2 regions of the Tardiphaga sp. vice154 genome follow, and region 1 is predicted to be linked to the other one. Evidence: riboswitches for the same ligand, from Rfam matches in the RefSeq annotation. Region 1 holds a riboswitch; the other holds the start of a gene.
The links. A riboswitch is a leader RNA that binds a small molecule or an ion and turns the genes downstream of it on or off. The one in region 1 is predicted to bind cobalamin.

Region 1 (5,676 bases):
GTCCTTGATGTTGAGCACGCCGTAATTGCGCAGATACGTCATGTCGTAGCGGCCGTTGGGCGAGGTCAGATGCACCACCATCGTGAGATCGGGTGCGCTCTTGATGGTGGTGATGCCCAGCGTGCGGACTTCCTGCGGCAGCCGCGGCTCGGCCTGCGACACGCGGTTCTGCACCAGCTGCTGCGCCTTGTCGGGATCGGTGCCGAGCCGGAACGTGACGTTCAGCGTCATCAACCCGTCGGTGGTCGCCTGGCTGCTCATATAGAGCATGCCCTCGACGCCGTTGATCTGCTCCTCGATCGGCGTCGCCACGGTTTCCGCAATGACTTTCGGGTTGGCGCCGGGATAGGTCGCGCGCACCACCACGGTCGGCGGCGCCACCTCGGGATATTCCGAGATCGGCAGCACCGGCATCGACAACAGGCCCGCCAGGAAGATCAGCGTCGACAGCACGCCGGCAAAGATCGGGCGATCAATGAAGAATCGGGAGAAGTTCATGGTGTCATCTTTTCAATGGCAGCGCGCATAGCAGGCACTGGTGCCGGCACGATTGACGGGTCGCTGGAATGGCGTCGCAGTTCTTCACCCTCCCCTGGAGGGGGAGGGTGAAATAATCAGCGCGCCGCGACGGCGGTCTTGGCCTGCTCCAGATGGGCTGAGTCCATCGCCACCATTTCCGGCTTGATCTGCACGCCCGGACGCACCCGCTGCAGGCCGTTGACGACGATCCGCTCGCCGGCTTTCAGCCCGCCGAGCACCACGCGCAGGCCTTCGACCGAGACGCCGAGCGTGACCTCGCGGTATTCCGCCCTGTCCTTGTCGTCGACCACCATCACGAACTTCTTGTTCTGGTCGGTGCCGACCGCACGCTCAGAAACCAGCAGGGTCTGCTCGGGCTTCGGCTGGCCCATCGACAGCCGCGCGAACTGGCCCGGCATCAGCCTTCCGTCAGCATTGTCGAACTGGGCGCGGACCCGCACGGTGCCACTTTTCGCATCGACCTGATTGTCGATGAACTGCATGTGGCCCTTAATCGATTTGTCCGACGCGCCGGTGACCATCTGGACCGGAATGCGGTCGATATCCGCCGGGGTCTTGTCGTCCACCAGCGTCTTCAGCGCGCGCGTCACCACCTGCTCGTCGGCGTTGAAGCTGGCATAGATCGGATTGATCGACACCAGCGTGGTCAGCACCTCCGCGCCGGGCCCTGCCGCGATCAGATTTCCCACGGTGGTTTCGATCTTGCCGACGCGGCCGGCAACCGGCGCACGGATCTCGGTATAGCCGAGATTGAGCCTGGCGGTCTGCAGCGCGGCTTCAGCCGCCTTCAGGTTGGCCTCCGCCTCGCGAAAACCGTTGATGCGGCTGTCGAGGTCCTTCTGCGAGATCCAGCGCGAATCGTTGAGCTGCTGGCCGCGGTCGAATTCGTTCTTGGTCAGCACCAGCCGGGCGCGGGCGGCGGCGACCTGGCCGTCGGCCCGCGCCACGTCGGCGGCGAAGAGGCCGGGGTCGATCAGCACCAGGAGGTCGCCCTTCTTGACCAGCGCGCCCTCGCGAAAGTGAATTTCCTGGATTGCGCCGGCGACGCGGGAGCGTATCTCGACCCGCTCCACGGCCTCGAGCCGGCCGGAAAACGCGTCGGAGGGGGCCGTCGCGCGGGCGGCGACCACGGCGACGGAGGCCGACACGGCAGGCGGAACAGCCGCGGCGGTCTCCGCCTGCGCCGCATAGCTGGACAGATTGATCAGCGCGGCGCTGCCGCCGATGGTCACGGCGACCAGGGCGATCCCGGTGCCGATCAGGATCTTGCGGGCGATATTCTGGGTCATGGCGAATCCCATCAAGCCTTGGACTCGTTTGAGCCCGGTATTCGGGTAAGATGACTTGGCGCTATGCTGCACCGCACACATCCGTAACGTTCGGTATAGATGGGGGATCGACTTCCGCTGTCAAGAGACATATCTAACGAAAGGTACGAAACTCGTTAGATCTATTCTGGAGGCATCGTCACATGGCCATCATGGGCCGCCCGCGCGAATTCAGTTGCGAACAGGCACTCGACCTCGCCCTGCAGGTTTTCTGGCGCAAGGGCTATGAGGGCGCGTCGATGGCCGACCTGACCGAGGCGATGGGCATCACCAAGCCCAGCCTGTATGCCGCCTTCGGCAACAAGGAAGAGCTGTTTCGCAAGGCGCTCGACCGCTATGTCGATGGCCCCGGCGGCTATTTCCAGGTCGCGCTGACCAAGCCGACGGCGCGCGAGGTCGTCTCGCATGTGTTGTACGAGGCCGCCGACGCGCTGACCAACCCCGCGCACCCGCCGGGCTGCCTTGCCGTGCAGGGCGCGCTGAGCTGCGGCGACGCCGCCGAGACGATCAAGCAGGAATTGATGGCCCGCCGCGCCAAGGGCGAAAGCGATTTGCGCCAGCGCTTTGCGCGCGCGCTCGCCGAAGGCGATCTGCCGGAGGGCGCCGACGCCGCCGATCTGGCGCGCTACATTTCCGCGATGCTGCAGGGCATGGCGGTGCAGGCCGCCGGCGGCGCCGACCACGCGCAGTTGCGCCGCATCGCCGACATGACGATGCGCAGCTGGCCGCCGGTCTGAGCGCCTTTGACACTGAGCGCCTTCGACCTGGACGGTTGCACGCTTCCCGGCGCTGTGCTTCCTGTGATCCGTCATCGGTGCCTCCCGCAAGGAGGTGAAACGGGAATGCGGTGCGGGGATTACTCCCCTATTCCGCGGCTGCCCCCGCAACTGTAAGCGGCCATTTTCGATCCACGACGCCACTGGACCTGAGCAGGTCTGGGAAGGCGGATCGAGAGACGACCGCGAGCCAGGAGACCGGCCGCTGACGAGTTTCAACTCGTTCGACGGTGGGTCGACGGAAGGGGTTATCGATGGCTATCCGGAATCTTGCTGCCGGCACGGCAGCTATATTGGCATTCTGCGCCGGCACCAGTGCCGCGCGCGCGCAGTCGAACTCGCAACAGCTCCCCGAACTCGTGGTCACCGCCGATCGCACCCCGGTGCCGCTCAGCCAGACCGGCAGTTCGATCAGTGTCGTCTCCGGCGAGACCATTGCCACCAGCAATCCGGGCTCGCTGGTCGATGCACTGCGCACCGTGCCGGGTCTCGACATCTCCGAGAATGGCGGCCCCGGCGGCACCGCCAATGTACGCATCCGCGGCGGCAACAGCGGCCAGGCGCTGGTGATGATCGACGGCATCCGCGTCAACGATCCCACCGCTGCCTCCGGCGATTTCGAATTCGCGATGTTCACGCCCTCTGCCGTCGAACGCATCGAGGTGCTGAAAGGACCGCAGAGCGCGCTGTACGGCTCCGACGCCATGACCGGCGTCATCAACATCATCACCAGAAAAGGCGCCGGGCCCGCGCAGGTCAATGTCCGCACCGAGGCCGGCAGCTACGGGACCGCAGTGACCCAGGGCTCGCTGACCGGCTCGAGCGGGCCGTGGTCCTACGCCTTCACCGGCGGCGGCCAGCACAGCAACGGCTTCTCGCGCTACGGCTATCGCATCCCCGCACTCGAAGCGCGCTTCCCCAATATGGAGAGCGACAGCTTTGACCGCGTCGGCGGCTCGGCCCGCCTCGGCTATGATGCCGGCGAAGGCCTCCGGCTGGAATCCGGCATCGTCTCGTCGTTCACCCGCTCGGCCTATGATGCCGCTAGCGGCACGTTTCCCGACACGCCATCCGCCGCGACGCGGCTGCTGGAAACCATCTACGGGCGAGCGACCATCGACTCATTCGGCGGGGTACTCACGCACGCCGTCACCGTGTCGAACACCCACACCGAGCGTTCGTTCAACGACGTGACCTACCGCACCAACACGTTGCCACGAAATACGACCTCGACGATCTCCGACTACAATGGCAACAGCCTGGGCGCAGAGTACCAGGCGACGCTGAAGCTCGGCGCCTTCGGCACGCTGATCGCCGGCGCCAAGACGCAGGCCGAGACCGCGCAGACCTCCACCACGGCCCTCCTGCCGATCCCCGGCGCGCAGACGCCGGCCCTCGACAGACGTCAGGATACCAACTCGCTGTTCGCGCTGTGGTCGGTGCCGATCGGCGAACGGCTCACCGTCTCGCTGGGCGGCCGGGTCGACGATGTGGTGGATGTCGCCCGCTTCGAGACCTGGCGCGCGACCGCGGCCTATGCGATCCGCGAGACCGGCACCAAATTCCACGCCAGCGCCGGCACCGGCGCCAAGGCGCCGACCCTGTTCCAGCTTTACGACCGGCAGTATGGCAACACGTCGCTGACGCCAGAAACCAGCTTCGGCTATGACGCCGGCATCGACCAGAGCCTGCTCGGCGGCCGGGTGGTTCTCTCCGTTACCGGCTTCGCCAACGACCTCAACAATCTGATCAACTTTGTCAGCGACGCCTCGCGGCCGAACGGTTACTATGTCAACGTCGCGCGCGCCGAAACCAGCGGGCTGGAGGTCGGCGCCGATGTCATCCTGTTGCCCGGCCTGATGAAGTTCAACGCCGCCTACACCTATCTTCACGCCACGGACCTATCCACCGGCGCAGTGCTGGCGCGGCGGCCGAAGAATTTCGCGCGCTTCGCACTGACTATCACGCCAACGGACAAATGGATGATCGAGCCGCGCGTCACCACCGTGTCGAAGCGCTTTTCCAGCGCCAACCAGGTCGGCCAGGTCGATGCCTATACCCGCGTCGACCTCTACAGCGAGTACCGGCTCGACGCGAACTGGAAGGTGTTTGCCCGCGGCGAGAACCTGCTCAACGAACGCTATCAGGAAGTGCTGAACTTCGGCACCACGGGTCCCGCCGCCTATGCCGGGCTCAACGCCACATGGTGACGTCGATTTCTCCGCAGCGCCGGACTTTTGTTACCATCGCCCTCCTCGGGCTCGTCGTGCTGCTGGCGCTGGGCTCGCTCGGCACCGGCCCCGTAAAAATGTCGCCGCTCACCGTGCTCGACGCGCTGTTCGGTGGCGGCAGCGACGTGCAGCAGACCATCGTGCGCGAGATCCGCCTGCCCCGCGCCATTCTGGCCCTCGCTATCGGCGCCATTCTCGGCCTGTCCGGTGCGGCGCTGCAGGGACTGCTGCGCAATCCGCTGGCGTCGCCGTCTTTGTTCGGCGCGCCGCAATCGGCCGCCTTCGGCGCGGTGTTGATGATCGCGCTGGGCTTGGCCGATGTACGCTCCTGGGCGCTGCCGGTCGCCGGCATCACGATGGCCTTTGTCTCGGTATTCGTGCTGCTCGGCATCGCCGGCCGCAGCGCAGGACTACTGTTGCTGATCCTTGCCGGCCTCGCGATCTCCAGCCTTGCAGGTGCGGCGACCGCGCTGGTGATGAACCTGTCGTCGAATCCGTTTGCCGCGCTGGAGATTGCATTCTGGCTGCTCGGCTCGCTGGAGGACCGCAGCTTCCGCCACGTCGAACTGGCGCTGCCTTTCATAGTGGCCGGCGGCATCCTGCTGATGACCCAGCGCAGCGCGTTCCGCGCGCTCAGCCTGGGCGAAGAAACCGCGCAGAGCCTCGGCGTCGATGTCGGCCGTCTCAGGCTGCTGGTGATCGCCGGCGTTGCGCTCGGCGTCGGCGGCGCCGTCGCGGTCGCCGGCACGATCGGCTTCATCGGCCTGGTCGCGCCGCATCTGATGCGTCCCCTGATCGGCC
Region 2 (5,676 bases), 1.8 Mb from region 1:
CCCAGGCCGGCCGATGCGCCAGCAGCCACGGAAAATCGAACCGGTGTGGCGCATCGAACAGCCAGCGGTAGGAGCGCCGGTTGCTATCGCTGCGGCCGAGAATGTCGCCGGTCACGGGATCGATGTGAAACCAGCTCTGCGCTTCGTCGTCGAAGCCCGCGCGCAGCACCGGCAATATCCGGGTGTCGTGATGCGCGTACCAGTATGAATCGTACTGCGTCAGCCGCGCTTGCATCGGCATCGCCACCTCCGGCAGCAACGCGCGCGCAGCAGTGAACAGGCGGGCGTCGGTCAATGGCGCAGCGGCGCCGCTGACGGGGTCCCGGACGCTCTGCGCGCCACGCCGATCCGCCAGCAACGTCAAGGGCGTGCCGCCAACCCAGACGTAGCGCGCCTCGACCGCCGCCATCGAAGGCGTTGCCGGCGAGACGGCCGCAATCGTCGGCGCATCATGCCCCGCATAAAGCTGCAGCATCTGCGGCGACGGACCGCGCGCCGTGAACCACGCGCCGGGATTGACCGACAGCCAGCCGGAGAACATCCACGTCAGCACAAAGATGCCGGCGAAAAACCCGGTGACGTGGTGCCAGGCCATCCAACCGCTGTAGGGCGTGATGGCGCCGCCATGGTAGCGCAGCCGCAGCCGCACCCGCAAAATGCCGATCCAGATGCCGCTCACCGCCACCACCAGGCAGATGCCGGAGACCCACAAAATCACCTGACGCCACAACGCGCCGTCCCGGCGCAGCACAGTCGGATAGATCCAGTGCGGGATCGAGCCCAGCCAGTTCCAGACCCGCTCGGTCGCGGTGGTATCGAGCACGACCTCGCCGGAACGCGACGACACGTAGAGCCTTGTGCCGGCGGCATCATTCAGCGCGATCTGGTACAGCGGCCGCAGCGCATCGTAGCGCGCGGTGACGCTCCACTGGTCGCGATCGACCATTTCGATCAGGCGCACGTCGGCTGCGCCGGGATAGTGGCGCGCAACCGCCAGCGCCTGGTTCTCTGTAATGCCGTCGATCACGCGGCCATCGACGGCGGAAATCGTCAGCCGCTTGTCGTCCCAGCCCGTCAGCCGATACACCGGCACGGCGGCAAGCATGGTGAGCCGCAGGTCACGGGGATATCGCGTCGCGCCGGCCGCCGCCATGGCCTGGTCGGGCGACAGCGCAACCTTCGACCACTCGATTTCCGGCAGCGCCGCCAGCCTCTCCTGATCGGAGAGGCCGGGAAATGCGACATACATCATCACCACACCGGAGGCGAACCACATCGCAAACAGCAGGCAGGTGACGATGCCGATCCAGCGGTGGCCGATATACAGCCACCGCCGCAGTTTTCGCGTGACCGCGCGCCGCACCCTAGAACTTCACGTTGACGGCGAGCCGGGCGGTGCGCGGCATGCCGAGGATCCACTGGTTGTCGCTGTAGCTCGACGTCGCGTAGATCTTGTCGAACAGATTGTAGACCCGCAGCGACACCGTGGTGTTGACGTCGGGCTTCCATTGCAGGCCGGCATTGACCAGCGTGTAGGCCGGCATCTCCAGCGTGTTGGCGTTGTCCGCAAAGGTCTTGCCTACGATCTGCACGCCGGCATTGGCGAACCAGTCCGGCGCGAAGGCCCAGCCCAGCCAGACGTTGGAGACGTTCTGCGGCACGTTGACCGGCACGTTGCCGGCATAATTTACCGTGCCGCCGTTGCCCGGCTGCAGGAAGTTATCGTATTTCGCTTTCAGGAATGCGGTATTAGCGTCGATCCGCCAGCCGTGGTCGAGCGCAAGGCCGAGCGAGGCCTCGATGCCGCGTGACGACTGCTGGCCGACCTGCACTACGAGGCCGGGATTGTTGAGATCGCGCGTCAGCAAATTGTTTTTGACGATCTCATAGGCCGCCAGCGTCCACTCGCCGCGGCCGCCCCAGAACGATTGCTTGACGCCGATCTCGGCCTGCTTGCCGGTGGCCAGTTCGAATTTCGAATTGGCATTGCTGGCGGTGAGCAGTCCGCCGATCGGATCGGTCGCGGTGGAATACTGGCCGTAGAAGGCGAGATCCCTGACCGGCGTGAACACGGCGCCGGCGCGCCACGAGGTCGCGGAATAGTCTTTGTTGTAGCTGTTGGCGGGGTTGCGCAGATCGGTGCGCTCGACGCTCGGCTGGTCCTGCCGGACGCCTGCGATCAGCGAGAGCTGCTCGGTCACGGCCAGCCGGTTCTCGGCGAAGAAGGCATATTGCGTGGCGACGCTGGAGAAGCCCGGCGTGGTCGGATCCGGGCTGACAAACACGCCGGGGTCGAAACTAAACGGATTGACCGACGACGAGCCGCCGTAGGGCGAATTGTTGGTGTGCTTGAACTCGATGCGGTTGACGTCGAAGCCGGCGACGAACTCGTTCGCCATGCCGAGCACATGGCCCTTGAAGCTCGCGTCCATGCGGTCGCCGATCTGTTGCTGATCGTGGAAAATCTCGAGATAGTCACCGCGATCGATCAGGCCGGTCGCCGGATTGTGCGTATAGATCTCGGCCTCCTTCCAGTGCCGCTTGCTGTACAGATAATACAGCGTGTTGCGGATCGAGACGCCGTCGGCGACCTGCCATTCGGTCTTGACCTGATTCCAGCTGTCCTGGAAGCGGATGGTGCTGTCGCCAACATTGTAGTTCTTGAAGCGCAGGCGTTCGTCGAACTGGCCATTGATCAACGGCGTGCCGAAATAGCGCGACGGGTTGCGATCGCCGTAATCCGTGGAGAGCGTCCAGACGATGTCCTCGGTCTGCTTGATCTGTACCGCCGCGTGGATGGCGACATTCGAATTGTTGTCGCGGTCGACCCAGCCGTCCGACATGTTGCCGGTGGCTGTAAGGCGGTAGGCGACGTCCTTGTTGATCGGGCCGCCCGAGTCCACCGCGATGCGGCGCGTCAAATTGCTGTCGAACGAGATTTCGGCCTGGTTGCGCGGGATCCACGACGGCATCTTGGAGATCACGTTGATGGCGCCGCCGATCGCGCCCTCGCCATACATCACCGATGCCGGGCCGCGCAGCACCTCGATATGCTCGGCCGACCAGGTATCGAACGGGAAGGTGACGGTGCCCGATCCGACATAAAGACGCGTGCCGTCATACAGCGTCTTCACCGAATCGACGCCGGTGAAGCCGCGGCTGCTGAAGGCGACGCCGCCATTGCCGGGCTCTCCGATCGCCGTGATGCCGGTGGCGTTCTGCGTGACCGCGTCGAGCAGGTTCTGCTGGCCGCGTTCGGCCAAGGTCTCGGAAGTAATGATCTCGACGCTGGCCGGGGTCTGCAGCCGCGTCAAATTGAGCCGGCTGCCGGTCGAGGTCGTGCCGGTGAGGTTCAGTGTCGGCGCGGCGAAGCCGGCCGGCCCGCGCGGCGCCTCGACGGGCGCGGCGTTTGTCGCCGCCGAACGGTTGGACCGCGATCGCGTGGCGCGGACGGGGGTGCCGGTGGCGGCGCGACGTTTTGCGGCGGCGGCGGGCGATTGCACCACGACGGGATCGAGCGATTGGGTCGGAGGAGAGCTTTGCGCCCAGCCCGCGGCAGGCACCAGCAGGCAGGAAAACGCGACGGAATACAGGAAAGGATGGCATCGACTGGATGCAGAACGGGCGGAGATCATGATCGACTCGCGGTTACGTGGCACGTCACCGCGAACGAGGTCGATCCATACTTCCAGGGAAATACGGCTCGACACCCACCAGGACACCCCGCCCAATGCGCTTCGCGTGTGACCACGACTGGCGGCAGGTCTCCTGGCTCGCGGGTCAATGCCTGTCACCGCCTTCCCAGACCGCGAGGTCCAGTGGCTGATGGCGAAAGGCTCGCCGCTTACAGTTGCGGGGGCAGCCGCGGAATCGGGACTCGGTCCGAAGAACTCCGCCCTCACCGCATTCCCTTTTGATCCCCGAGGGGAACCGTCTCGATCACGATAGGGTGAGCGATCGATACGAGTCAACGCGCTTGGCGGGCAGCACTGCCCAGCGAACGCGATTGCCGGCCGGCGTTGCCGCAACGCCATGCAAACTCCGGCGACCGCAGCTCGGCCCCCTGTCACAGCCACGTCAATCAACTTCCCTAGAGCCGTTCTCATCAGAGCCTTGCGTCAGGAGTTCGGCATGACCATTCGCCTTTCGCGCCGCCGCTTTCTCTCCACCGCCGCGGCAACCGGCGCATCGCTGGTCGCGATGCCCTATCTCAGCCGCGCCGCCGATCGGCCGATCGTGTCGCATGGTGTGCAGTCCGGCGACATCGGAATGGATAGCGGCATGATCTGGTCGCGCGCCGACCGCGCCGCGCAGATGATGGTCGAGGTCTCCACCACGGAGTCCTTCAAGAACGTTCGCGCGCTGCCGCCGATCGCGGCTCTGCCGGAAAGCGACTTCGCCGCAAAACTACTGCTCGACAATCTGCCGGCCGGGCAGGACATTTTCTACCGCGTCAACTTCCGCGACCTGTCGCACACCGACATCGTCGGCGAGCCCGTCATTGGCCGCTTCCGTACCGCGCCGGCCGACATGCGCGACGTTTCTTTCGTCTGGGGCGGCGACGTGGCAGGTCAGGGCTTTGGCATCAATGCCGAGGACGGCGGCATGAGAACCTTCGCTACCATGCGCAAGCATAGCCCGGATTTCCTGATCCATTCCGGCGATACCATCTATGCCGACGGCGTCATCACCGCAGAGACCAAACTGCGCGATGGCAAGGTCTGGAACAACACCACGACCGTTCCGGAAAAAGCCAAGGTCGCCGAAACGCTTGATGAATTCCGTGCCGCGCACAAATACAATCTGCTCGATGAGCATGTCCGCGCTTTCAACGCGGCGGTCCCGGTGTTCGGCCAGTGGGACGATCACGAGGTCACCAACAACTGGTCGCTGTCGAAGCAATTGTCGGATTCTTACAAGGTCCGCGACATCTCGCTGCTCGCCGCGCGTGGCGCCCGCGCCTTTCACGAGATGTATCCGATCCGCGCAAACCCGACCGAGCCCGGCCGGGTCTACCGCACGCTGAACTATGGCCCGCAACTCGACGTCTTCATGCTCGACGAGCGCAGCTATCGCGGTCCCAACGGCCCGAACCTGCAGGACAGCTATGGGCCGGATGCGTATTTCATCGGACCGGAGCAGATGGCCTGGCTGAAGCGCGCCTTGCTGGCCTCGAAGGCGACGTGGAAAGTGATCGCCTCCGACATGCCGATCGGCATCATCGTCGAGAACGATGCGGTGAATCACACCGGCTCCGAGGCAATCGCGCAGGGCGACGGCCCGGCGCGCGGCCGCGAACTGGAGATCGCCGACATCCTGCGCTTCATCAAGACGGCAGGGATCGTCAACACGGTGTGGCTTACGGCCGACGTGCACTACACCGCAGCCCACTACTACAGCCCCGAGAAGGCCCAGTTCCAGGATTTCGAGCCGTTCTGGGAGTTCGTTTCCGGCCCGTTCCACGCCGGTACTTTCGGGCCCGGCGCAATGGACAATACCTTCGGTCCGGAGGTGAAATTCGTGAAGGCGCCGGGTCCGGGCCAGCAGAACCTGCCGCCCTCGGCCGGGATGCAGTTCTTCGGACACGTCAAAATCGACGGCCAAACCGGCCAAATGACCGTGACTCTGCGTGATCGGGACGATACGGCGCTGTGGGCGACCGTTCTGGACCCGAAA

Region 2: it holds a riboswitch for cobalamin, as region 1 does, so the genes downstream of both, FIU28_RS02380 (TonB-dependent receptor) here and FIU28_RS20070 (TonB-dependent receptor plug domain-containing protein) in region 1, are expected to answer to the same signal.

Annotation. Positions count from the first base shown of each region.
Region 1 is NZ_CP041399.1:4,283,310-4,288,985, forward strand. It holds gene FIU28_RS20055 (efflux RND transporter permease subunit) at 1-498, opposite strand, end outside; gene FIU28_RS20060 (efflux RND transporter periplasmic adaptor subunit) at 615-1,829, opposite strand; gene FIU28_RS20065 (TetR/AcrR family transcriptional regulator) at 2,012-2,605, shown strand; cobalamin riboswitch at 2,664-2,865, shown strand; gene FIU28_RS20070 (TonB-dependent receptor plug domain-containing protein) at 2,899-4,854, shown strand; gene FIU28_RS20075 (FecCD family ABC transporter permease) at 4,848-5,676, shown strand, end outside.
Region 2 is NZ_CP041399.1:514,099-519,774, forward strand. It holds gene FIU28_RS02375 (PepSY domain-containing protein) at 1-1,363, opposite strand, end outside; gene FIU28_RS02380 (TonB-dependent receptor) at 1,365-3,635, opposite strand; cobalamin riboswitch at 3,742-3,950, opposite strand; gene FIU28_RS02385 (alkaline phosphatase D family protein) at 4,132-5,676, shown strand, end outside.